Regions from separate parts of the Staphylococcus sp. AS1337 genome, predicted to be linked through region 1. Evidence: riboswitches for the same ligand, from Rfam matches in the RefSeq annotation. Region 1 holds a riboswitch; the other holds the start of a gene.
The links. A riboswitch is a leader RNA that binds a small molecule or an ion and turns the genes downstream of it on or off. The one in region 1 is predicted to bind lysine.

Region 1 (12,994 bases):
CCAAACACAGCTTCAATAGGGTAATGACTAAATGCACCAGCTCTAATTAGTCGATTGGCGCCACCACCTGTTTCTTCAGCAGGTTGAAAGATAAAGACAATATTTTGAGGAAGTTCACCACGATCAGCTATGACTTTACAACGTTTGACAAAGAGCATTAACGCCGTTGTATGTCCATCATGCCCACATGCATGCATCACATTATCCGTTTTACTTTTAAAATCTATATCATTTTCTTCAAAGATTGGCAACGCATCGATATCTGCTCGATAAGCAATTGTGTGTTCGCCATTACCAGGTAAGTACGCAATAACCCCTGTATCAAGGGGTCTTTGATATTCGACTCCTAATTCTTCTAAAAAGTTAGCAATATATTCAGTTGTTTCATATTCATGTAAGCTCAACTCTGGATGTTGATGCAAGTAACGTCTATGTGTTGTAACAAATTCTAACTCATTCATCAAAATCAAATCCTTTTAGTTAAAGTTATATTTAGACTCTATTTTGTTCTTACAAGTCTATTATGTATCATTCTATATTATAAAAATGAGGAGGTAAGACGACCTTGTTATATATGAAATCACTATCACATATAACAAGTTGAGACATTATAATAAATTTTATGCAGTCTCGTCTAAACCTCCCATTTTGCTATTTCAACATTTACTTAAATTTCATCAATATGTTTTCATTTACAATAAATATCTTTTATTTTAATTAAGTATTAGTCATTTAATTTTCTTAACGCTGAAACAATCTCGCGTTTTGAATCTTCAACTTCGCTTGTTTGTTTAATGACTTTTGCAGGAGTACCAGCTACTACAGAACCTTCAGGTACATCTTGTGTTACAATTGCGCCTGCCGCAACAATAGAACCTTTACCAACACGAACACCTTCAAGAATTACTGCATTTGCACCAATTAATACATCATCTTCAATGACTACTGGTGATGCGCTTGGTGGTTCTATTACTCCTGCTAATACTGCACCAGCTCCAACATGAACATTTTTACCAGTAGTAGCACGTCCACCAAGCGTTGCATTCATATCTACCATAGTACCTTCACCAACTACAGCTCCGATATTAATTGTAGCACCCATCATGATTACTGCACCATCTTCAATAATCGCTTGTTCGCGAATAAAAGCGCCAGGTTCAATTCGTGCATTAGTGTTTGTTAAGTCTTTCAACGGAATTGCAGAGTTGCGACGATCCATTTCAACTTCTAATTGATCAATACTTGATTGATTGCTTTCGTAAAATTGTTTCCATTCGTCAGCTTCACAAAAGATTACTTTTGAATCAGCGGAACCAAAGACTTTAAAACTTTCAGGGAAGTTCATATTTTCAAACTTCCCATTTGCATATACTTTTAGTGGTGTGGATTTTTTTGCATCACTAATAAATTGAATAATTTCTTCTGCCGTTAAATGTTGTACCATAATTAAATACGCTCCTTAGGGTTTATAGGTTGTCAAATGTATAATAGTCATTTGCTTTATTGATTAATTTTTCTGCTGCGCCAATTGCACCATTGGCAAAAATATCTTTAGACTGTGCACGATGAGTTATTTCAATCGTTTCATCTGTACCAGCAAAAAGTATATCATGTTGTCCTACGATAGTGCCTCCACGAATTGAATGAACTCCAATTTCATCTTGAGTACGCTTTTCATTGTTTTCATGTCTATCATAAACTGGTGTAGATTGTGTACGTAATGATTCAATCACATCGTAAAGTTTAACTAGAGTACCACTTGGTGCGTCAACTTTTTTATTATGGTGAGCTTCTGTAAGCTCAATATCAAAGTCTTCTAGTAATGGCACAGCAGCTTCTAAAATTTTAGTTAGTGCGTGAACGCCATAACTCATGTTTGCACTGAAAAATACAGGCATACGATTACTTAGTTCTTTTAGTTTATCGATAATTGTATCTTTTTCACCAGTGGTCGCAATTACCAATGGTAAAGTGAAATCTTCTTCTAATAGAGGTAATAATAATTCAGGGTTTGAAAAATCAATAGCAACGTCTGCGTCTGTAACATCCGCAATATGTTGATAAGTAGGGTAAGGGTAGTCTTTAGTTTCATTTCTTACAATTATCCCTACAATTTCATGTCCCTTTTCTTCAGCTAGTCTAGCAACACGTTGATTCATTGCGCCATAGCCAATAAGTACTACTTTCATGCTTTTTCACCTGCTTTAAAATTTTCATAAGCTTGTTCTAATGTTTCTCGTTCACTGTCTTCAAGTGGAACTAATGGTAAACGAACTTCATAATTTCCAAATCCTTCCAATGCTGTTAATACTTTTACTGGAATAGGGTTTACATCTACTGATAGGGCATCAAGCAATGTTTGAATTGGTTGAAATTGCGTTTCAATATTTTCTCCATTTTGTTTAGCGTCGTATAGCGCTTGGAATGATTTCGGAATCACATTTGCAACAACTGAAATCACACCGTGACCATCTTTATTAAAATATTCAACCACATTATCGTCATTCCCACTATATAATGCGAAGTCATCTAGGTTAAGACGTTTTTTTAAATCGTCTAAATAATCAAAATCATTTGTTGCATCTTTTAGTGCGACGATATAATCATTTTGACTTAAAGTTTCGACAGTTTCTGCTTCAATTGTCATATTCGTACGGGAGGGAACATTATATAAAACGACTGGTAATTTAACTGCATCAGCAATTGTCGTAAAATGTGCAATTAAACCACGTTGGTTTGTTTTATTATAGTAGGGCGTAATCAACATGATTGCATCTGCGCCTAATTCTCTAGCACGTACTGAGGCTTGAATAGATTTTTGTGTATTGTTAGTACCTGTCCCTGCAATTACCGGTACTCGACCATCTACATGATTAATGACACTTTCTAATATTTGATCTTTCTCATCATCATTAAGTGTAGGGTTTTCTGCAGTAGTACCATTGACTACGATAGATTTCGTATCGTTCTCTATTAAATAATCAACATGTCTTCTAATGGCTTCATAGTCTACTTCATTGTGTGTGAATGGCGTTGCTAAAGCTACACCAACACCTTCAAAAATATGTCCCATGTTATTTAACTCCTTTCAAGCTCATCACTTGTTCAAGAATTTGTACTGCATTTAATGCTGCACCTTTCAATAAGTTATCAGAAGTACACCAAACGTGGAATGTATTATCTAAACTATCATCACGTCGAATACGTCCTACAAAAATTTCATCTTTATTAGTAGAATGTATCGCTAATGGGTATTCATTCTTCTGTGGATTATCAACAAGTACAACGCGATCATCATTTTCAAATAATGCTTGTATTGCTTCAACTGTCGCTTCTTTTTCTAATGTTACACTCATGTGCACGCTGTGACTATCTTGTACTGGTACACGAACACATGTCGCTGTAACTTTTAAATCATCTGTATTTAAGATTTTACGTGTTTCATCAATCATTTTTTGTTCTTCTTTTGTATACCCGTCTTCTAGGAAACTATCTATATGTGGTAACACATTATTATAAATTGGATGTGGGTAAGCTTCAGGCGATTTGCCATTTGCACCTTCTGCTAAATCTGCCTTACCTTTAACACCAGATCCAGATACTGCTTGATAAGTTGTGTATGCTACGCGTTTCAAACCATAAGTTTCTTGTAATGGTTTAAGTGGCACAACTGATTGAATCGTAGAGCAGTTAGGATTCGCAATAATCTTTCTATCTAATTTAGGTTCATTGACTTCTGGTACGATTAAATCGATACCTTCAGTCATTCTCCATTGGCTGGAGTTATCAATAACAATAGCACCTGCTTCTTCAAAGATAGGTGAGAAGTGCTCACTTGTACTACCACCTGCGCTCATCAATACATAATCAAATGATTCTTTAGCCGCATCTTCAGTTAACTCTCTAACTGTATACGTTTGACCTTGGAATTCTACTTGTTGTCCAGCTGAACGTGCTGATGAAAACAGCACCAATTCATCAAATGGAATCTCTTTTCTATCAATAGTTTCTAACATTTTTCTTCCTACTAAACCAGTTGCACCTGCAATTGCTAATCTTGTCATATACAATACACTCCAATGTTATTTTTTAATAGTAATATAATTTTGAAAATTCAGATATCAAAGGCTTGATAAAGGGTTTGAACAGCTCGTTCACCATTCATAGCATCAATAACACATGAAATACTAATTTCTGAAGTTGTTGTTTGATAAAATGAAATATCATTTTCAATCAATGTTTTGAATGCTTTTGAAGCTACGCCCGACATGTCTCTCATGCCAGAACCAATTAGAGAGAGTTTAACGTAATCTTCATTTATCTTAAAGTCTAACGCACTAAATGATTCTTTTAAAGACTCTAAAATCGTAGAAATTTGTATGACATCTGTATCTTTAATCGTGAACGACATTTGTAATCCTTCCAAATTAACGATTTGTGATATCATATCAACATTAACGGAACCATCTTCTAAATGGTTGAATAACGCAGTTAATAATTTGTTATCGGGTAGAGGATAACTAATAGTAACGTGCATCATATGCGTATCTAACGCAACGCCTGTAACGGCTTTTCTTTCTAATATTTCAGTTTGGGGCATAATCCATGTTCCTTTCACATTTGATAAAGTTCTTCCTAAGTAAAGTGGAATACTGTAATTGTTTGCCAATTCTACACTTCTTGTTTCAAGTACACCTGCGCCTAAAGCACTCATCTCCATCATTTCTTCATAAGAGACATAGTCCAAACGTTTAGCGTCCTTGTAAAGTCTTGGATCTGTTGCATAAACGCCATCAACATCTGTATATATTTCGCATGCTGTGTTATTGCTTGCTGCTAATGCGACTGCTGTAGTATCTGATCCACCACGACCTAATGTAGTTACTTCAAAGTTATCATTAATACCTTGAAAACCTGCTATGACTAAAATATCATTTTCGGTAAATGATTGCTCGAATGTCTCAGGATCAATTTCTGCTATACGACTCTTCAAATGATGTCCAACAGTTTTAATTCCTGCTTGATAGCCAGTCATGGCTTTGGCGTTAATACCAATATCATTTAAAACCATCGATAAATAAGAAACTGTTTGTTGCTCTCCTGTGGTAAGTAAGAGGGCAAGTTCCTGATCTTTAGGACTACTAGTTAAAGTCGAAACATTTGCCATTAGTTCATCTGTTGTTTTACCCATAGCACTTACAACCACAATTAATTGTTCACCTTGTTCAACTCTTAATCTAAGCATTTCGGCAATATTTTTTATTTTAGTAAAATCACTTACTGAAGAACCTCCAAATTTCAAAACACTTCTTTCCAATTTCTATATCCTCCTCAACGAATAGGGGAGAATCACAGTATTATAAAAAAAGAACAAGTTCGGAATGCGAACCTGTTCTATAATATATATACAAGTGATGCACTCCATTATTTTAAAATAATGACAGACTCTTAGCTCTTAACCATAAAGTCCAACGTGTTATAAGCTGCTATTATAACTGTTTCGGCATCTCACCCTTTCAAAATTAGCTGCTAGCAGGCAGGTTCTTCTAATAATTACTAATGATTGATGCGCCTCATCAAAACCATATTTAATTTTTTGTTTATGATACACATTATACATAGGCATGCATATACTGTAAACCGCTTTTACGCAGTTTTTTTAATTTACTGAAAAATCCAATACTTTATAAATCCTTTTTGCAACTTATGTGTAAAAAGTGTTGTAAATCAATTCATATTCCCAATTTTAAATTATAATAATGGGAATTATAGTGGATTAAAATTCTTCATATACTGCTGGATCTTGTCCTTTTAATCTGCCGTCTTTTTGTGTTAATGCATTTATTTTTTCTATATCATCATGCTCTAAAGTAAAATCAAAAACATCTTTATTTTGAATTTGTCTAGCAATAGAAGTTGCTTTTGGAATAGGTACTACACCATTTTGAATATGCCATCTCAAAATAATTTGAGGAATGGTTTTATCATATTTTTCTGCTATCACTTCAATATCCTTATCATTTATAACTTCTGAAGCACGACCAAGAGGGCTCCATGCTTGTGTGATAATTCCTTTTTCATTATGATATCTAAGCATATCTTGTTGGTTAAAATAAGGATGTAATTCTATTTGGTTAACCGAAGGCAGGACTCCTGTTTCTTGTTCTAACGTTTCAATGTGTTCAGGCAAGAAATTACATACACCGATAGATTTAATTAACCCAGCATTACGAGCATCAATCAACGCTTGCCAAGCCTCAACAAATTTACCATGTCTTGGATTTGGCCAATGTATTAAGTATAAATCTATATATTCCACATTCAGACGATAAATCGATTCTTGAATAGCAATCATTGCCGAATTGTAGTCTTGATAACGCCCAGGAAGTTTAGAAGTTACAATAATTTGGTCTCTTGAGACATGACTCTGTTCAATCGCTTTACCAACGGTACCTTCATTCTCATAATTATATGCAGTATCTAATAAACGATAACCTTGATTTAACGCGCTAACAATCGCATGCATCCCTGATACACCATTTAACTTATATGTACCAAATCCTATTTGGGGTATTATCTTGCCGTCAATCATATCTATATTTTGCATTTTCAAATTCCTCCTAGCTTAAACTTATAATGATTATATAATTCTTGAAAAGCATTTCAAAGTAATTGGCCCTTACAACATTTATTTTACAATCATCAAATGGGGAGTAATAAAAAAGTCTGCCAGATTATAAACTGGCAGACAAATATATTTTCATATTTTTAATTATTATTAAACAATCATTAATTATTTCGTTAATACGCCAGTTTCTTCTAAATAAGCTTGGTATGATATCTCTTTAGATACAGCTCCAGCTGGATTTAAGTCGATTACACGATTTGCGATTGTATTGATAAATTCAAAGTCATATGAAGTAAAAATAAGAGAACCTTTAAAGTTCTTCAAGCCATCATTTACAGCAGTGATACTTTCTAAGTCTAAGTGGTTCGTAGGCTCATCAAGTAATAATACGTTTGCGCTTGATAACATCATTTTACTTAGCATACAACGCACTTTTTCTCCCCCTGATAATACACTTGCTTTTTTCTTAACTTCTTCACCACTAAATAACATACGACCTAAGAAACCACGTAAGAACGTTTCAGTTTGTTCATCCTCAGGTGCGTATTGGCGTAACCAATCGACAAGATTCATGTCAACACCTTCAAAGAATTCTGAGTTATCTTTAGGGAAGTAGCTGCGAGATGTAGTAACACCCCATCTTACAGTACCTTCATCAGGTTCCATTTCTCCAGCTAGTATTTTCAGTAATGTTGATTTAGCAAATTCACTATCTCCAATTAATACAGCTTTATCATTTGGATCCATTGTAAATGAAATGTTATCAAGAACTTTAACACCATCAATTGATTTTGATAGGTTTTCGACAAATAATAAGTCGTTACCAATTTCACGTTCTGGCGTGAATTTTACAAATGGATAACGGCGCGAAGAAGGTTGAATATCATCGAGTTCAATTTTCTCTAATTGCTTTTTACGGCTTGTAGCTTGTTTAGATTTAGATGCGTTTGCAGAGAAACGCGCAACAAATTCTTGTAACTCTTTAATTTTTTCTTCTTTTTTCTTGTTTTGATCTTGGGCCATTTTCATAGCTAATTCACTTGACTGATACCAAAAATCATAGTTACCTACATAAACTTTAATCTTACCATAATCTAAATCAGCAATATGAGTACACACATTATTTAAAAAGTGTCTATCATGTGATACGACAATAACAGTGTTGTCAAAATTGATAAGGAAATCTTCTAACCAACTTATAGCTGGAATATCTAGTCCGTTAGTCGGCTCATCTAGTAATAGTACATCTGGCTGACCAAAGAGACTTTGTGCTAATAACACTTTAACTTTTTGATTGTTTTCTAATTCTGACATCGTTTTGTCTTGCAAGTCAGCTTTAATACCAAGACCAGAAAGTAGGGAACCAGCATCTGCTTCTGCATTCCAACCATCCATTTCTGCGAATTCACCTTCAAGTTCAGCAGCTCTGATACCGTCTTCATCATTGAAATCTGGTTTCATATAAATTTCATCTTTTTCTTTCATTACTTCATATAAACGTTCATGACCTTTAATAACAACGTCTAAAACACGTTCATCTTCAAAGGCGAAGTGATCTTGTTTCAATACTGCTAAACGTTCATTTTTACCCATTGAAACATGGCCAGTTTGAGCGTCTAATTCACCGGATAAAATCTTCAAGAATGTTGACTTACCAGCTCCATTTGCCCCAATCAAACCATAGCAATTGCCATCTGTAAATTTAATATTTACATCTTCGAATAGTTTACGATCGCCAAATCGTAAACTTACATCAGTAACTTGTAACATGCATTTACTCCTTTTCGTTAATCTACCGGACAAATTATAACACACTTAGCTTGTACTTTCGACCATTCTCGCTATACTGATGCTTGTTTCCTTATAGCATGTTATAATAAGAAAGAATAAATTTATGTACGAAGGAGAAAAGTATGGCCCAAGATGAAAAAGATATAGTAGGTTCAATAGAATTTCTTGAAGTTGTTGGTATAGAAGGCTCAACATACCAATTAAAAGGACCAAATGGCGAAGACGTAAAACTAAACCAATCTGAAATTAACGAAGAAGATGAATTACAAATAGGGGAAGAATATAGTTTCTTCATCTATCCAAACAGATCAGGAGCATTATTTGCCACACAAAATATGCCTGATATCACAACAGATAAGTATGCTTTTGTTAAAGTAATCAAAACAGACCGCGATGGTGCGCATGTAGATGTCGGTTTACCGAGAGAGGTATTAATTCCTTGGGTAGATTTACCAAAAGTAAAAGAAGTATGGCCAATACAAGGTGATGAGTTATTTGTTACTTTACGTGTGGACAGGGACAACAATATGTTTGCGCGTTTAGCGACTGAAACTATTGTCGAACAAATGTACACCCCTTCATTTGAAAATGAAAAGCAAAACCAAGTTATCGAAGCTAGACCATATCGTCTATTAAGAATTGGTAGTTTCTTACTATCTAAAGATGGATATAAAATATTTGTTCATGAATCTGAACGTAAAGCAGAACCACGTCTTGGTGAAAATGTAAAAGTACGTATTATTGGCCAAAATGATAAAGGTGAATTAAACGGGTCATTTTTACCATTAGCTCACGAAAGATTAGATGATGATGGGCAACGCATTTTTGATTTACTTGTAGAATATAATGGCGAACTACCATTTTCAGATAAATCAAGTCCTGAAGCCATTAAAGAAATATTTAACATGAGCAAAGGGTCCTTTAAAAGAGCAATTGGTCATCTTTACAAAAATAAAATTATTAACATTGAAGGTGGTAAAATAGCTTTAACTCAAAAGGGTTGGGACCGAGTAGAAAAATAGTCCACGAAGTTAAACGTAAAAAACTTTAAAACGTCATATAGAAATACACGTTATAACCTGAAAACACTACGGTAAAGTAGTTGTTTTCAGGTTTTTTTAGTTTTTATATTACAAACCCTGAATTTTTGTAATATATCACTAAGATTATAAACACTGCTACCAAAGCATTTTTAGTACTAATACACATTATCATATGCAAAATATAAATATTGTAAATGACAAAAATGTTTTCTTAACGAAACATTTACACTAACTATATTTCTATTTAATAAACATTATGTAGTATAGGAACTGTAATAAATACATATAACTTTTGGGTTATTCACTTATTAGGAGGATGTTTCAATGAAAAAATGGCAATTATTTGGTGCTACAGCAATCGGCGCTTCACTTTTATTAGGAGCTTGTGGTGGCGGTAACGCAAACTCAGGTAAAGGCGAAGGAGAAGTAAAGGGCGATGGCTCTTCTACAGTAGGTCCAATCATTGAAAAACTAAATGAAAAATTTGCTAAAGATAATTCAGATGTAACAGTTTCTTCTGGCACTTCAGGAACAGGTGGTGGCTTTGAGAAATTCATAGCCGGGAATACTGATTTTTCAAACGCTTCTAGACCAATCAAAGATGAAGAAAAGAAAAAACTAGATGATAAAGGCATTAAATATGATGAATTCAAAATTGCTCAAGATGGTGTAACGATTACTGTAAACAAAGATAATGATTTCGTTGATGAACTTACAAAAGAACAACTTAAAAAAATCTACTCAGGCGAAGCAAAAACTTGGAAAGATGTTAATTCAGAATGGCCATCAAAAGAAATCAAAGCTTTCTCACCTGACCAATCACATGGTACTTATGACTTCTTTACCGAAGAAGTGATGGATAAAGGGGATATCAAGGCTGAGAAAAACGCTGATACAAACGTAATAGTACAATCAGTTCAAAACAATGAAAATGGTGTTGGTTACTTTGGTTACAACTTCTACGAACAAAACAAAGATAAATTAAAAGAAGTTAAAGTTAAAGATGATGAAGGTAAAACTACTGAGCCAACTAAGAAAACAATACAAGATGGTTCTTATGCTTTAAGTAGACCATTATACATTTACACAAATGAGAAAAAATTAAAAGATAATAAAGGATTCCAAGACTTTATGAAATTTGTACTTGAAGACAAAGGTAAATCCGCTGAAGATGCAGGTTTCGTAGCATTACCTAAAAAAGATTACAAAGAACAACAAGATAAATTAAAAGATATTATTGGTAAAGAAAGTAAAGATAGCAAAAAAGAAGAAAAATAATTTTTAATTAGATCGTTAAGGGTTGGGATTCTGGAATGGACACAAAGTAAACTTTGTACACTACTTTGTCATCACACTTCCATTCCCAACCTTTTTAAATAATTGGGAGTTTACAAGAAGGAAGGAATTCACATGGCGAATAATAACCTCTCCGTAAGTGAAATGATAGCAAGAAATAATGCTAAAAAGAATGGTACGAGTGATAAAATTGCACCAATAATTTTAGGCATTATTGCAGTTTTCTCTATTTTAGCAACAATTGGCATTATCGTAACACTGTTAACAGAAACAATCACATTTTTTACACGCGTTTCATTAGCAGACTTTTTCCTTACAATGGAATGGAATCCATTTTCATCAACACCTAAATATGGCATTTGGGCTTTAATTTTAGGAACATTAAAAATTACAGCCATCGCTACCGTTGTTGCAGTACCGCTTGGTTTAGGTGCAGCATTATATTTAAGTGAATATGCTTCAAATAGAGCAAGAAGCATTATTAAACCAATATTAGAAATACTTTCTGGTATTCCGACAATCGTATTTGGTTTCTTTGCCTTAACTTTTGTTACACCTTTATTACGTTCTATATTTCCGGAATTAGGCAGTTTCAACTCAATAAGTCCAGGATTAGTCGTAGGGGTCATGATCATACCATTAATCTCAAGCATGAGCGAAGATGCGATGTCTTCTGTTCCAAACAAAATGCGTGAAGGTGCATTAGGTCTCGGCGCAACAAAATTCGAAGTCGCAACTAAAGTAGTGTTACCAGCAGCTACATCAGGTATCATGGCATCAATTGTTTTAGCTATATCACGTGCTATAGGCGAAACAATGATTGTGTCTCTTGCAGCCGGTAGTACACCAACTGCTTCTTTGGATTTAACTGGTTCTATTCAAACAATGACTGGTTATATCGTACAAGTAGCTACAGGGGACGCAACATTTGGATCAGATATATACTATAGTATATACGCTGTAGGCTTCACATTATTTATTTTTACTTTAATCATGAACTTATTATCACATTGGATCACAAAACGTTTCAGAGAGGAGTATTAAAATGGCTGAAACAAATAATAGCAAAGTACTTGTCGATCAAAACACCGTTGAGAAAAAACTCTCTGGACGCTTATCCGTTAATAAAATTAATAAATGGGCATTTTTTGCTTGTACAATGATTGGTTTACTTGTCTTAGCAGCATTAATCATAGATACACTCTTCAAAGGCGTCGGGCATCTGACACCATCATTTTTCACAAGTTTCTCATCTTCAACACCGTCGATGGCAGGTATTAAGGGCGCTTTAATCGGAACAATATGGTTGATGATTACAATCATCCCAATTTCTATTATTTTAGGTGTCGGGACCGCAATTTATTTAGAAGAATACTCTAAAGATAATGCATTTACAAATTTTATTAAAGTTAGTATTTCAAACTTAGCTGGTGTCCCATCAGTAGTATTCGGTTTACTAGGTTTAACTATTTTTGTTCGAGGCATGGGCATCGAAGCTTTAGCGCTAAGTAATTCTATCTTAGCCGCTGCGCTGACAATGTCGTTGTTAATTCTACCTGTAATTATTGTTGCAAGCCAAGAAGCTATAAGAGCAGTACCTAATTCAATTAGAGAAGCTTCATACGGTCTAGGTGGTAATAAATGGCAAACTATTCGTCGCATTGTATTGCCAGCAGCAATACCTGGTATATTAACAGGCTTTATCCTTGCTCTATCTAGAGCATTAGGTGAAACTGCACCATTAATTCTTATTGGTATACCAACTGTGTTGTTACAGTTACCATCAAGCGTATTCGATCAATTCCAAGCTTTACCAATGGCAATCTACAACTGGGCTAAGTTACCTCAGGCAGAATTCCAAAACGTGGCTTCAGCAGGAATAATCGTATTACTAGTAATCTTATTATTGATGAACGCTATTGCAATATTCTTAAGAAATAAATACAGCAAAAAATATTAATTTAGTAATAGAACACAAGATTTTATCTAACTAGGCTATGAAAATGGGAATATGCTAACATTTTCGAAAATGTTAGCACATAGCCTAAAAAAAGGAGTTTTAATTATGACTAACAAACAAATTAAAGATAGAAATGATGATTTACAATCACATACGAATCGTAACGATACGCCTATAGCAACAATAGATCCAAATACGTCGGAAAATAAAATAATTAATACGCAAAAAAATATTGTGTACTCTACTAAAAACTTAGATTTATGGTATGGCGAAAAC
Region 2 (12,994 bases), 280 kb from region 1:
CGAAATTATCCCAAGCAAAAAGAGCGAGTATATAATATACCCGCTCTTCTCTACGCATGACTACATCATGCATATATAAGACCTGCCAACAGCTTTTGCGTCGCAACAGGTGAGAAGCGGGAGCTTCTACTTGGTTCGTTTCGTATTCAACGTTACCTATCATAACAACAATAATGACATTAGTCAACTGTTTTTTTACTATTTATTAATTTCATCCATATCAACATCTTGACGTAAATCCACTTGTTCTAGCGGAACGATTTTCGTTCTGTATCTCAATTTATGATAAATGAAAAATGCTAAAAATACAGGTATGCCCATATAAGTTATAACGAATCTATTTAGATTGAAATCACCCGTTTTTATAAAGTCTACGTCTTGCCCTATTATAACAAGTACGCAGAGTACACCTGCAAATATTGGACCAAACGGGAATAACTTAGCTTTGTATTTTAATTTTGATTTATCATAATTTTGTTTATCAAACGCTTTTCTAAATCTATAATGGCTAACTGCAATACCAACCCATGCAATAAATCCAGTCATACCACTAGCAGCAACAATATATTCATAAGCGTCACCGCTTAAATGTTGTAATACAAATATGCCTATTACAATAAGTGCTGTGACAAATAATGATACATAAGGCACACCATATTTGTTTGTTTTACCAAATACAGGATATGCTAATTTATCTTTACTCATTGAATACAACATACGCGTTGATGCGTACATACCTGAGTTACCCGCAGACAGAACTGAAGTCAATATTACAGCATTCATAAATGATGCCGCAAATGCCAATCCTGCATTTTGGAATACAAGTGTAAATGGAGATGTTGAAATATCATCGCCTCCACCCATTAATGCTGCACTGTCATAAGGAATTAACATACCAATAACAAAAATTGCCATAATATAGAAAATCAATATTCTCCAAAATACTTGTTTAATTGCTTTTGGTACAGCACGTTCTGGATTTTCTGATTCACCTGCAGTTATACCAATCAATTCAGTTCCTTGGAAGGAGAATCCAGCAACTAAGAATACACCTAAGATAGTTAATAAGCTACCACCCAGTCCATCACCAAGTATTGGTCCGCCACCCTTAGTAAAGGTATCAAAACCAACAAATTCTCCACCCATAATACCTAAGATTGTTAGTAAACCAATTCCTATAAATATGATAACCGTAACTACTTTAATTAATGCAAACCAGTATTCACTTTCACCATATACGCGAACAGATAATGCATTAAGACCAAAAATAATTAATAAGAATAGACAACTCCAAGCCCAAGCTGGCATCCCAGTTAAAGGTGTCCAATATTGTATAACTTGCGCTGCAATTGTAACATCTGCCGCAACCGTGATAACCCAGTTGAACCAATAATTCCAACCTAATGCAAATCCTAATGAAGGATCAACAAAACGTGTGGCATAAGTACTAAATGATCCCGATACTGGTAAATATGTCGCCATCTCTCCTAATGACGTCATAAGGAAGAAGACCATCGCCCCAATAATTGCATAAGCTAACAATGCACCTAAGGCTCCGGCATCGTGAATCGCTCCACCCGAAGTCATAAATAGTCCTGTTCCAATACATCCACCAATCGCAATCATGGAAATATGACGATCTTTTAATCCTCTTTGAACTCCATTGCTTTGATTTTCTTGTTTTGCCATAGAAGCGTCCTTTCTTTAAACTTAGAGGCTAACTTACTATTATGATTAAAGAATACAATTTTTAATATGAAAAACCTAAACGCAGCGCTAAATATTTGCTCAACTACATTTACTACAATTTTCACTCTATCCCGTAAAAGTATTATTTTAATCACTCAACCAAAACAAAATGGTTGCATACCTATTAGATATGCAACCATTTTAATAATAGCATTTATATAGGTAGCACATCACATATGTGACAGTCCAGTCTCTTTCGATAACTGTCCCAACTGATAATGTGTAAATGGTCAATACCAGTTTCGGCATTTTTACCTTTCATGAATTCAACATACGCCCCATACAGCTTCTGAATACTTACTCTTTAAAAATGCAACCTCTAACTCAAATTTAATTTTATATTTAACTCACTAACCTGTAATATACATGATTTCTACATTACTTTCAAGACTATCTTTGCTTTTTCAATCTAATCTCATCGACCAAGTTCCAAATAAACTCGTCTTTCTCTATAGTTTCTTGATCTTGTGAGCCATATTTTCTCACATTAACTTCACTATTTTCTACCTCTTTATCACCTACGACAAGTTGGTATGGGATTTTTTGCATTTGTGCTTCTCTAATTTTATAACCCATTTTTTCATTTCTGTCATCAATTTCAACTCGAACACCTTGTGACTTAAGCTCATCTTGAATAAGTCTCGCATAATCATAATGTAAATCTACATTTACAGGAATGATTTCTACTTGTTTAGGTGCTAACCAAGTTGGGAAAGCTCCTTTTGTTTCTTCAGTTAAAAACGCAACAAAACGTTCCATAGTTGAAACAACACCACGATGAATAACAACTGGTCTATGTTGTTCTCCATCATTACCAATATAAGTTAAATCAAATTTTTGTGGTAATAAGAAATCAAGTTGCGCTGTAGACAATGTTTCTTCTTTACCCATTGCAGTTTGCACTTGTACATCTAGTTTTGGACCATAGAATGCCGCTTCACCAATGGCCTCTTCATAATCTAAGCCTAATTCATCAACCGCTTCCTTCAACATGCTCTCTGCTCTATTCCACATCTCATCGTCATCAAAGTATTTCTCTTTGTCTTCTGGGTCTCTATAACTTAGTCTGAAGCTATAGTTTTCAAAGTTAAAGTCTTTATATACATCAATAATTAGATTAACAACACGTTTAAATTCTTCTTTAATTTGATCTGGACGAACGAAGATATGTGCATCATTTAAAGTCATACCACGTACACGTTGTAAACCTGACACAGCTCCACTTGCCTCATAACGATGCATTGTGCCTAATTCAGCAATTCTAATTGGCAATTCACGATATGAATGTGGTTTATTAGCGTAGATCATCATATGGTGTGGACAATTCATTGGTCTAAGCACCATTTCTTCATGCTCATCAAGTTTCATTGTAGGGAACATATCCTCTTGATAATGATCCCAGTGACCAGATGTTTTATATAAATCAACATTAGCCATAACTGGTGTGTAAACATGATCGTAACCCATGCTTACTTCTTTGTCTACGATGTAACGTTCAATTTCTCGACGGATTGTTGCACCATTTGGTAACCAAAGTGGTAAACCAGCGCCTACTAATGGATTGTTTGAGAATAGCTCTAATTCCTTACCAATTTTACGATGATCACGTTCTTTTCTTTCTTCGAGCATTTGTAAGTGTGCTTTCAAGTCCTTTTTATCGAAAAATGCTGTACCATAAATACGTTGCAACATTTTGTTGTTACTATCACCACGCCAATAAGCTCCAGCTGTCGATAATAGTTTAAATTCTTTGATTTTTGAGGTTGAAGGTACATGCACGCCACGACATAAATCTGTAAATTCACCTTGAGTGTATAATGTGACATTCTCATCTTCAGGGATGGCATTTATAAGTTCTAATTTATAAGGGTCTTCTGAGAAAAATGCTTTAGCTTCATTACGAGAAACAACCTTACGTTCAATTTGATAATTCTCATTAACAATCTGCTTCATTGTCTTTTCAATTTTCTCAAAATCATCCGAAGAAAGACTCTCTTCCATATCAAAGTCATAATAAAAACCACCTTCAATTACGGGACCAACACCAAAGTTCACATTTCCATATAAACGTTTTAACGCTTGCGCCATAAGATGGGCCGTTGAATGTCGTAACACTTCCAAAGCTTCATCTGTACCAGGCGTAACGATTTCTATATCGCCATCTTCTTCAATTGGTCTAGTTAAATCAATTAATTGACCATTCAACTTTCCAGCTACGGCTTTTTTTCTTAATCCTGGACTTATTGATTGTGCTATATCTTCTGTTGTTGTGCCTTTATCAAACACTTTCGTATTACCATCTGGAAATTTTATATTAATTTGGTCCATTTAACATTCCTCCTATTTATTCAAGCACTTAAATCAAAGCGAAATACAATTTATCAATAATTGCAGAGAAAATAAAAAGACCCCATCCCTAAAAAAGGGACGAGGTCTTCGTGGTACCACCCTAAATTAAAGCTTTTCTGCATTTTACAAAATAGCTTCTCTCTACGTAAGATAACGGTCTTGAGCCGGATGTTCATTACAACATCACTGACGAAGGAGTAATCAATAAATATACTTACCATATCTCAACATCTAATGGCTCTCTGTGAAGTAGTGAAATATCAATCGTATCTTCGTTTAATTTCGTTTGATTTAGATTTAATTTAATTATACAACATTTATTTTAGATTTCAATCGTTCCTATAATTTTTTCCTTCTAAATAATAAGGTGTCGCCAAAGTTTTGATACGTTCCATGATTCGAGCCGCTTTAGTCTTTTCAGTACCATCCCGTGTTACAGAAAGATGATACTCTAATTCTTCAAAGCTTAGGTTAGAACTAAAAAATGTTGGTAATTCCTGTACCATTCTGTAATGTAATAGCGGTCCTATTACTTCATCTCTAGCCCATGGTGTAATTTCTTCAGCACCGATATCATCTAACATTAAAATATTCGCTTCTCGTACTCTGGATAATTTTGTTTCAAAACTTCCATCCTTAAAACCGCCTTTAAGTGAACGAATAAATTCAGGTAAATAGACAATAGTAGAAGGAATTTTTTCGGTTTTTAACTGATTTGCAATTGCACCTAAAATAAATGACTTCCCTGTCCCAAATGGGCCGTGCAAGTATAATCCTTTAACTTGAGGATTGTGCTTCGTGATTTTATCGCAAATTTTGTTTGCTGCCATTGCAACATCTAATCTATCTCTTCTATCCATGTAAATATCTTCAAGTTTAGCGTCTAAAGTATCACGTTGCATATGGTGCGAAGTAATTAGATGAGAGTTAAACCTTTCTTCATCATACTTTATCTTACACGGGCATGGTAAATAACGAATTTTGATATGGTTACTTTCAATATATAGTTCTGGAACATGACCTTTTACAAAGTTGGGACAATCCTTATAAGCATGTCCATCATAGTGTTTCACTTGGTCTTTGTATTCTTGTAAAATATTTAAGTCTTCATCTATCATGGCATTTGTCAATTCTGATTGATGCTCATTTAAAAAGCGTTTAACATCAGAATCATTAATCACATCTTTTTTTATTTTTTCTATGCGTTTTGATAAATCATCTGACTCCCCCATGATATTATTAAAAGATTTCATTTATTCGTCCTCCTTCCATCTATTTTTTAATTGATTTAAAAATTGCTCTCTGTCATTTTTTAACTTCTCATCTTCTTCGTCGTTATGCTGTTGGTTATCTTTTTCTGGTTTCTCATCTCGCTCTTCTAACCATTTCGGTGTCATTTCCCTAGAAGCTAATTGTTTTTGTTTATATCTATTTTTGGTAGGATAAGATTCTTTTTTAGGTTGGTTAACTTTCATTGCATATTCATATGCCTGTTCAGCCGTTTTAATACCTTTTTTCTTCCAATTTGATGCTATTTCAAAAATATAAGTTTTAGGTAATTTCATATCTTCCTTCAACATAACAAATTGCAATAGAATATTAATAACACCAAAAGATAAGTTTTCACGTTCAATCAATTCTTCAATCATGAATTTTTGCTGTGTAGTAGGTTCTGATTCTGACCACGATGCTAACATATCAATCGGGCTTGTTTGCTCCAATTGTACCAACCAATTATCAGATTGACTTGACGTTTCTTCAGAAGTAGTTACTTGTGAAGAAAGGACATTATCTTTTTCTGATTTAACTTGTAAATTGGGTAACTGTTGTTCATGTTCCATTAAATAATAAGTACGTGCGTGTTTTCTTAATTCTTCAAAAGATAATTCTTGAGCACTGGTTATCGATTTTAAAATAATACGCTTCATCGATTCAGGCGTCAAACCATATAATGTTGCAATTTGTGTTATTAACGCTTTAGCATCATTCGTAACTATTTTTGAACTAATAAAATGATTTTGTAACAAATCATATAATGTTTCAAAGTCAAAGTGAACGCGTGTAAGGTCTAAACCTTCATACGACTTATCATCTTGGATGTATGCTGTATCTTGCGCTAATGCTTTATTAGGAATTTTAAAAACATCAGTAAATGTGCGTGTTATATCTTGATAACTACTTAAGTCTAAAGAAGTTTTAGTTTCAAAGTGACGTTTTAATTGTTGGTAACGTTGTTTACTCACCTCACTATATAGATAAACTGATAGCATAGGATCACTGAAAAACTGTTTCGCAGTAGGTGGTTGATTAAGAACATAAACAAATGAGGAATGCTGCTCGTTATGATTTACATAAGATTTTACCAATCCAATACCTTCTAACAAATCCATTTCTTTTCTGAATTCTAATAGATTAATTTTCAACTCACTCATAATAATATAGTGCGTCAACACAGCATCTACTTCGTGGTCAACAAATTGGTTTAAATAATGATATAGTCCTGTCGCATTAGCGCCTATCATCGGTGTGAACAATCTGTTCAAGATTTCTAAATGATTATTATTTAAATAAAATTCACGCACGATAGTAAAATTATCATGTGGTCTCAATCCATAATCATATGATTGTAACCCCATTTACGAATCACTCCGTTTATTATTTACTAATATACCTTGCATTGATTGTAATAATTGATCTACATCTTTGAATTCTTTATAAACAGAAGCAAATCGTACATAGGACACTTGATCTACATGCATAAGTAAATTCATCACATGCTCTCCTATTTCTCTAGAAGAAATTTCTGCGTGTCCCTCATCTCGCAACTTCCATTCTACGTTATTAGTAATATCTTCTAATTGTTGGTAACGAACTGGTCTCTTTTCACAAGAACGTACTAAACCATTTAATATTTTTTCACGCGAAAATTGCTCCCGTGTTCCATCTTTTTTCACCACGATAAGTGGTCTTTTCTCTATATGTTCAAAGGTTGTGAATCTTGTTTCACAATTTTCACATTCTCTTCTACGACGAATCGCATTAACTTCATCTGCATGTCTAGAGTCTACAACACGAGAATGAGTCGAATTACATTTCGGGCATTTCATCGAATTATCACCCTCTCATTTATGATTATCTTCTATTATACTATAAATATGCATGTCACAAAAGAATCGCTATTACACAATTTAGCATATATGAATTAATGCTAAATTATTTTAAACTAACTCTTACACATTTTTTCTGATGACAACTCTTACTATAAAAGGATACTCTCATTACACCAAATATTTGAATATATCTAGCTTCTTATTCATCGATGTGTTAATAACATTAATAAAACTCCTTCTAAATTAGTATGCTTAAATGCAAACTAACTTAGAAGGAGTTTATAAATTAATACAATCATATTGTTATTACAGGTATGATTTTAGTTTTAATATGTTACTGCTGCAACATCACTTTTCAATAATTGACCAATTTGAACGGCAACATCCACAACTCTATTTGAATAGCCCCATTCGTTATCGTACCATGCAATTACTTTTACTTTATTATCACCCATAACCATTGTACTCTGTGTATCAATGATAGCTGAATGTGAATTAGTATTGAAATCCATTGATACTAATGGTGCATCTTCAGTTGAAATAACACCTTGTAAATCATTGTCTTTAAATGCTTGATTAACTTGCTCTGCCGTTACATCTGCATCTAAATCTACAACCAAGTCTACTAAAGATACATTTTTTGTTGGTACTCTTAAAGCCATACCATGTAATTTTCCTTCTAATTCAGGTAAGACTTCTTTCAACGCTTTTGCAGCACCTGTAGAAGTTGGTATAATACTCTCATTACACGAACGTGCACGTCTTAAATCTTTGTGAGGGTTGTCGATGTTGTTCTGATCATTAGTAATAGCATGAACAGTAGTCATTAATCCATTTTGAATACCAAATTCATCATTTAAAACTTTAGCGACTGGTCCAATGCAATTTGTTGTACATGAAGCGTTGCTAAAGATATCGTATTGCTCTATGTCTAATTGATCATTATTTACACCCTTGACGATCATTTGCACATCGCCACCTTTTGATGGTCCTGTTAACAATACTTTTTTAGCACCTGCATTAATATGCGCAATTGCTTTATCTCCATGATTAAATTTACCTGTTGCCTCTATTGCTATATCAACATTCAATTCTTCCCAAGGTAAATTTTCCGGATTTCTATCAGATACCAATTGGATGACATGGTCATTCAATTTAATACCCGCCTCCGTTGACTCTACTTTTAAATCATAAGCACCATGTGTTGTGTCATAGTTAATTAGGTGAGCAATTGTTTCAGCTGGGTAGCTAGCATTAATCGCTACTACATTCAAATCTTTATTATTGAGCGCAATTCTCAATACCATTCTACCTATTCTACCCATTCCGTTAATCGCAATATTTGTCGTCATTCGAAGCACCCCTCGTTTTAGTGTTATACTTTATGGAAATAGTATAACATAAATTAGATTTTAAGAAAGCGTTTTCTAAAACAAATGTAAAATTTTTTAATTTCAAATAATCTATACTTTTAGTTACACAAATACATACAATTCAATTTCAATTTTCTTCTTTAAAACATCAAATGTAATTTTATTGATTGTTATAGTATACGCTGTTAAATAACTACTTTGTGTTGTTATATATTAAAAAATCACCCAATTTCTTAATGAAAACTGGATGATTTTACAATTCTATTATTGTGCTTCTTCAGTGTCACTCTCAATGTAACCTTCTTCAAGCAACAAATTTTCTAAGTTTTGTTTAAGTTCTAATTTAGTATCTCTATTATCTATGACATGATCTGCCATTCTACGTTTTTTATCAATTGATATTTGACTATATACACGTGCTTTCGCTTCTTCCATCGATAAGTCATTGCGTTCCATCAATCGGTCTATTTGAATACTCTCAGAAGTGTACACTAGCCACACTTCATCTACAGTTTCTTGTAAATCATTTTCAAATAACAATGGAATATCCATAATCACATTATAACCTTGCTCAAGATATTCTTCCTTTTCTTTTTCCATTATATCACGAACAATTGGATGAACGATTTCATTTAAAATCAATCTCTTCTCTGGTTGATTAAAAACAACTTCACCAACATACGATCTATTCATATTCCCATCTTCATCTATTGCTTCATCGCCAAATACCTCTTTGACGCGTGCTAGTCCTTCAGTTCCTTTTTCAACAGCTTGTCGAGATGCAATATCTGCATCTACAACTTTAAATCCGTGTGCTGTTAAAAGTTCTGATACTGTAGATTTACCTGATGCGATACCACCAGTTAGTCCTATAACTTTTGGCATATTCTCACTCTTCCTTTATTTTTGGCAAGTAGGGCAGAAATGACTGTTTCTAGTTGCAATTACTTGTGTTTCTATGTCATTTCCACAAACCTTACAAACCTTTTGTTTATAAACATTAAGGTGCTGTTGCATCGTCCCAATACTGCCATCTGCATGACGATAGTCGGAGATGCTTGTTCCACCATGTTTTATACCCGATTCTAACACATCTCGAACATAATAAAATAATATGTCGCGCTCTTGATTGTTTAATGATTTTGATAACCGAGCTGGATGTATGCCCGCTCTAAATAATGCTTCACAAGCGTATATGTTACCGCAACCTGAAACCACTCTATGATCTAAAATCATTTGTTTAATAGGCTTATTTTGATACATCTTTTTATCAAACCAAGCTAAATAATGCCCTTTTGCATCTTCCTCAAAAGGTTCTGGAGCAATTTCTAAAAATGAAGGATACGCCTCAAAATCAGGTACATTCCTAATTTCTCCAAATCGTCTAATATCTGAATAAACTAGCAATTTATCATTATCTAACTTAAATATGACATGCCAATGCTTTCTATAATTTGGCACACTAATATCTTCAATTTTATTAACCACAAAGAATCCACCAGCCATACCTAAATGACTGATGAGTATTCTTTCTTCGTTATCTTTTTCGAGGTGAAACACAATATATTTACTACGACGTTCAATCTCTTTAATCACATATTGTTCTGTGAATTTTTGGAATGTATCTAATGCCATACCTTTAATTATGGTTTCACGTTGACTCGCCTTACCTTCTTTAACTTTCTCTGAAAATATAACAGATTCAATTTTTTGACCGGTAGCAAACGGTTCAATACCCCTTTTTACATGTTCTACTTCTGGGAGTTCAGGCATTTAAGTACCTTCTTTCTATTTTGCATCATACCATGTAGCACCATAACTAGCCTCTACTTTTAATGGAACATCTAGTTCAAGGGCATTATCCATGATTTCTTCTATAAATTTACTGAATGCTTCCACTTCATTCTTCGGTAATTCAAATATTAATTCATCGTGTACTTGTAATAATAATTTTGCGTGAAAATCTGTATTCTTAATTTCTTTATCAAAGTTAACCATAGCTAATTTAATTATATCAGCAGCACTACCTTGAATTGGCGTATTCATTGCAGTTCTCTCAGCAAAACCACGTAAATTGAAATTTCTACTTGTTATATCCGGAATATATCTACGACGATGTAACAAGGTTTCTACATATCCTTGTGCTTTACAATCTTTGACGATATCCTCCATATATTGTTTTACGCCAGGAAAACTATCTAAATAATCATCAATAAATTGTTTAGCTTGTTTCCGAGTAATTCCTAAACTTTGGCTCAAACCATAATCACTGATACCATAAACAATTCCAAAGTTAACTGCTTTAGCTTGTCTTCGCATCATGCCGTCTACTTCATCAGGCTCCACCCCAAATACTTTCATTGCCGTTGCCGTATGAATATCATCATCATTAATAAACGCTTGTTTCATACTTTCATCTTGTGTGATATGAGCTAACACTCGGAGTTCAATTTGCGAGTAATCTGCAGAAAAAATTACATTGTTTTCATCAGTAGATTTAAATGCTTTTCTTATTTTCCTGCCCTCTTCTAAACGGACAGGGATATTTTGTAAATTTGGGTCGATAGACGATAATCTACCTGTTTGTGCTAATGTTTGATTAAATCTTGTGTGGATTCTATTATCACCACTTATAACTTTCTGTAAACCTTCAACATAAGTGGATTGTAACTTTGCAAGTTGTCTGTACTCTAATATATATTCAATGATTGGATGTTGTCCTTGTAATTGTTCGAGCACATCTACTGCAGTAGAATATCCTGTTTTTGTTTTCTTAATTACTGGTAATTCTAATGTTTCAAACAATACGACACCTAATTGCTTTGGAGAGTTAATATTAAATGATTCTCCTGCAGTTTGATATATATTATCAATCAATACATCCAATTTTGTTTGAATTTCTTTTTCCATTTCTTCTAAATCACTAACCGCAGTATAAATTCCTGTTTCTTCCATATCACTTAATATGCGCGCTAATGGTAGTTCTAAATTATTTAATAGATCCGTTTGATTATATTCGGTTAATTGTTCTTGCATGATTGGTTTAACTTGATTAATCGCTTCTATCACTGTTGCAACATAACGATTCAAAACATCGTCTTCAGGTAAATGTCTCTTTTTACCCTTACCATATACCTCAATACTTTGTTGAACATAATGTTGACCGTAATTGCTAACTACAGAGTTTACATCATCAATAGCTCGAGATGGATCGATAATATAACTTGCAAGCATCACATCAAAAATAATATTTTTAATCAATATATCCAACCTGTGCGCAACAACATACGTCTTTTTAGCATCATAAACATTTTTTTCTGTTGTATCATCCTCTAACCAAGCTATAAGTTCAGGATAATCATGAATGGTTGTTGCATCAATAACAACATGATGGTCACCATCAAACAATGCAAATTTCAAAATATCATCTTTCAAATAATTGGAGCCGTCCAATTCAAAATGAACAGTTGCAGAAGTTAAAGATTTAAAGTCAATATTTGTAAAATCAGATTCTACATTTAGTTCTTTTTCCTCAGCCGTAGAATGTGTCCCATCTACATTTATTTGTTCAAGCAATTGTTTAAATTCTAGTTTTTTGAATAAATCAATTTTAGCTGAAGTATCTGGATTTTCTGGCAGCTTTGTATCTTCGAGTGATACTTCAATAGGACTTGCACAATTAATTGTTGCAAGTTCTTTACTCATCAAGGCATCATCTTTACTATTTTCTAGTTTTTCTTTCAATTTCTTACCCGAAACTTCATCCAAATGTTCATAAACATTTTCCACGGTTGAAAATTGTTTTAGTAGCTTGATTGCAGTTTTTTCACCAACTCCAGCTACACCTGGGATATTATCTGATGCATCACCCATCAAACCTTTCATATCTATGATTTGGTTTGGAATTAAACCATCATATTTTTCCGCAATAAAATCAGGTGTGTAATGATCAACATCTGTCACACCTTTCTTAGTATAATAAATAGTAACATCATCCGTCGCTAATTGTGTTAAGTCGCGATCACCTGTAACGATAATAGTTTCAAATTGTGCGTCATCAGCCTCTTTACTTAATGTCCCAATAATATCATCAGCTTCATAGTTTTCTAATTCATATCTCTTAATTTGATAAGCATCCAATAACTGTCTTACATAAGGAAATTGCTCGCTCAGCTCGGGTGGCGTTTTTTGACGTCCACCTTTATATTCACTATATTTATCATGTCTAAATGTAGTCTTTCCTGCATCGAACGCAACAAGAAAATGTGTGGGCTGTTCTTCTTTGATTATTTTTTCTAGTAACATTGCAAATCCATACACAGCATTAGTGTGTATACCTGCTTTATTTTGTAATAATGGTAAAGCATAAAAGGCTCTGAAGCTCAGACTGTTACCATCAATTAGAATTAATTT

Region 2: linked by a shared signal. The riboswitch ahead of ACSUE0_RS03340 (amino acid permease) and the one ahead of ACSUE0_RS04700 (aspartate kinase) in region 1 are both predicted to bind lysine.

The regions. Positions count from the first base shown of each region.
Region 1 covers NZ_JBOIHZ010000002.1:399,494-412,487, forward strand. Annotated here, with positions in the region: gene ACSUE0_RS04675 (M20 metallopeptidase family protein) at 1-461, opposite strand, end outside; gene dapD (2,3,4,5-tetrahydropyridine-2,6-dicarboxylate N-acetyltransferase) at 725-1,444, opposite strand; gene dapB (4-hydroxy-tetrahydrodipicolinate reductase) at 1,467-2,189, opposite strand; gene dapA (4-hydroxy-tetrahydrodipicolinate synthase) at 2,186-3,073, opposite strand; gene ACSUE0_RS04695 (aspartate-semialdehyde dehydrogenase) at 3,075-4,064, opposite strand; gene ACSUE0_RS04700 (aspartate kinase) at 4,115-5,317, opposite strand; lysine riboswitch at 5,407-5,585, opposite strand; gene ACSUE0_RS04705 (aldo/keto reductase) at 5,777-6,607, opposite strand; gene ACSUE0_RS04710 (ABC-F family ATP-binding cassette domain-containing protein) at 6,794-8,398, opposite strand; gene ACSUE0_RS04715 (CvfB family protein) at 8,542-9,441, shown strand; gene ACSUE0_RS04720 (PstS family phosphate ABC transporter substrate-binding protein) at 9,787-10,740, shown strand; gene pstC (phosphate ABC transporter permease subunit PstC) at 10,873-11,802, shown strand; gene pstA (phosphate ABC transporter permease PstA) at 11,804-12,718, shown strand; gene pstB (phosphate ABC transporter ATP-binding protein PstB) at 12,824-12,994, shown strand, end outside.
Region 2 covers NZ_JBOIHZ010000002.1:121,986-134,979, reverse strand. Annotated here, with positions in the region: ribosomal protein L20 leader region at 10-138, opposite strand; gene ACSUE0_RS03340 (amino acid permease) at 199-1,689, opposite strand; lysine riboswitch at 1,905-2,079, opposite strand; gene thrS (threonine--tRNA ligase) at 2,140-4,077, opposite strand; gene dnaI (primosomal protein DnaI) at 4,428-5,351, opposite strand; gene ACSUE0_RS03325 (replication initiation and membrane attachment family protein) at 5,352-6,734, opposite strand; gene nrdR (transcriptional regulator NrdR) at 6,735-7,205, opposite strand; gene gap (type I glyceraldehyde-3-phosphate dehydrogenase) at 7,535-8,560, opposite strand; gene coaE (dephospho-CoA kinase) at 8,846-9,466, opposite strand; gene mutM (bifunctional DNA-formamidopyrimidine glycosylase/DNA-(apurinic or apyrimidinic site) lyase) at 9,482-10,354, opposite strand; gene polA (DNA polymerase I) at 10,370-12,994, opposite strand, start outside.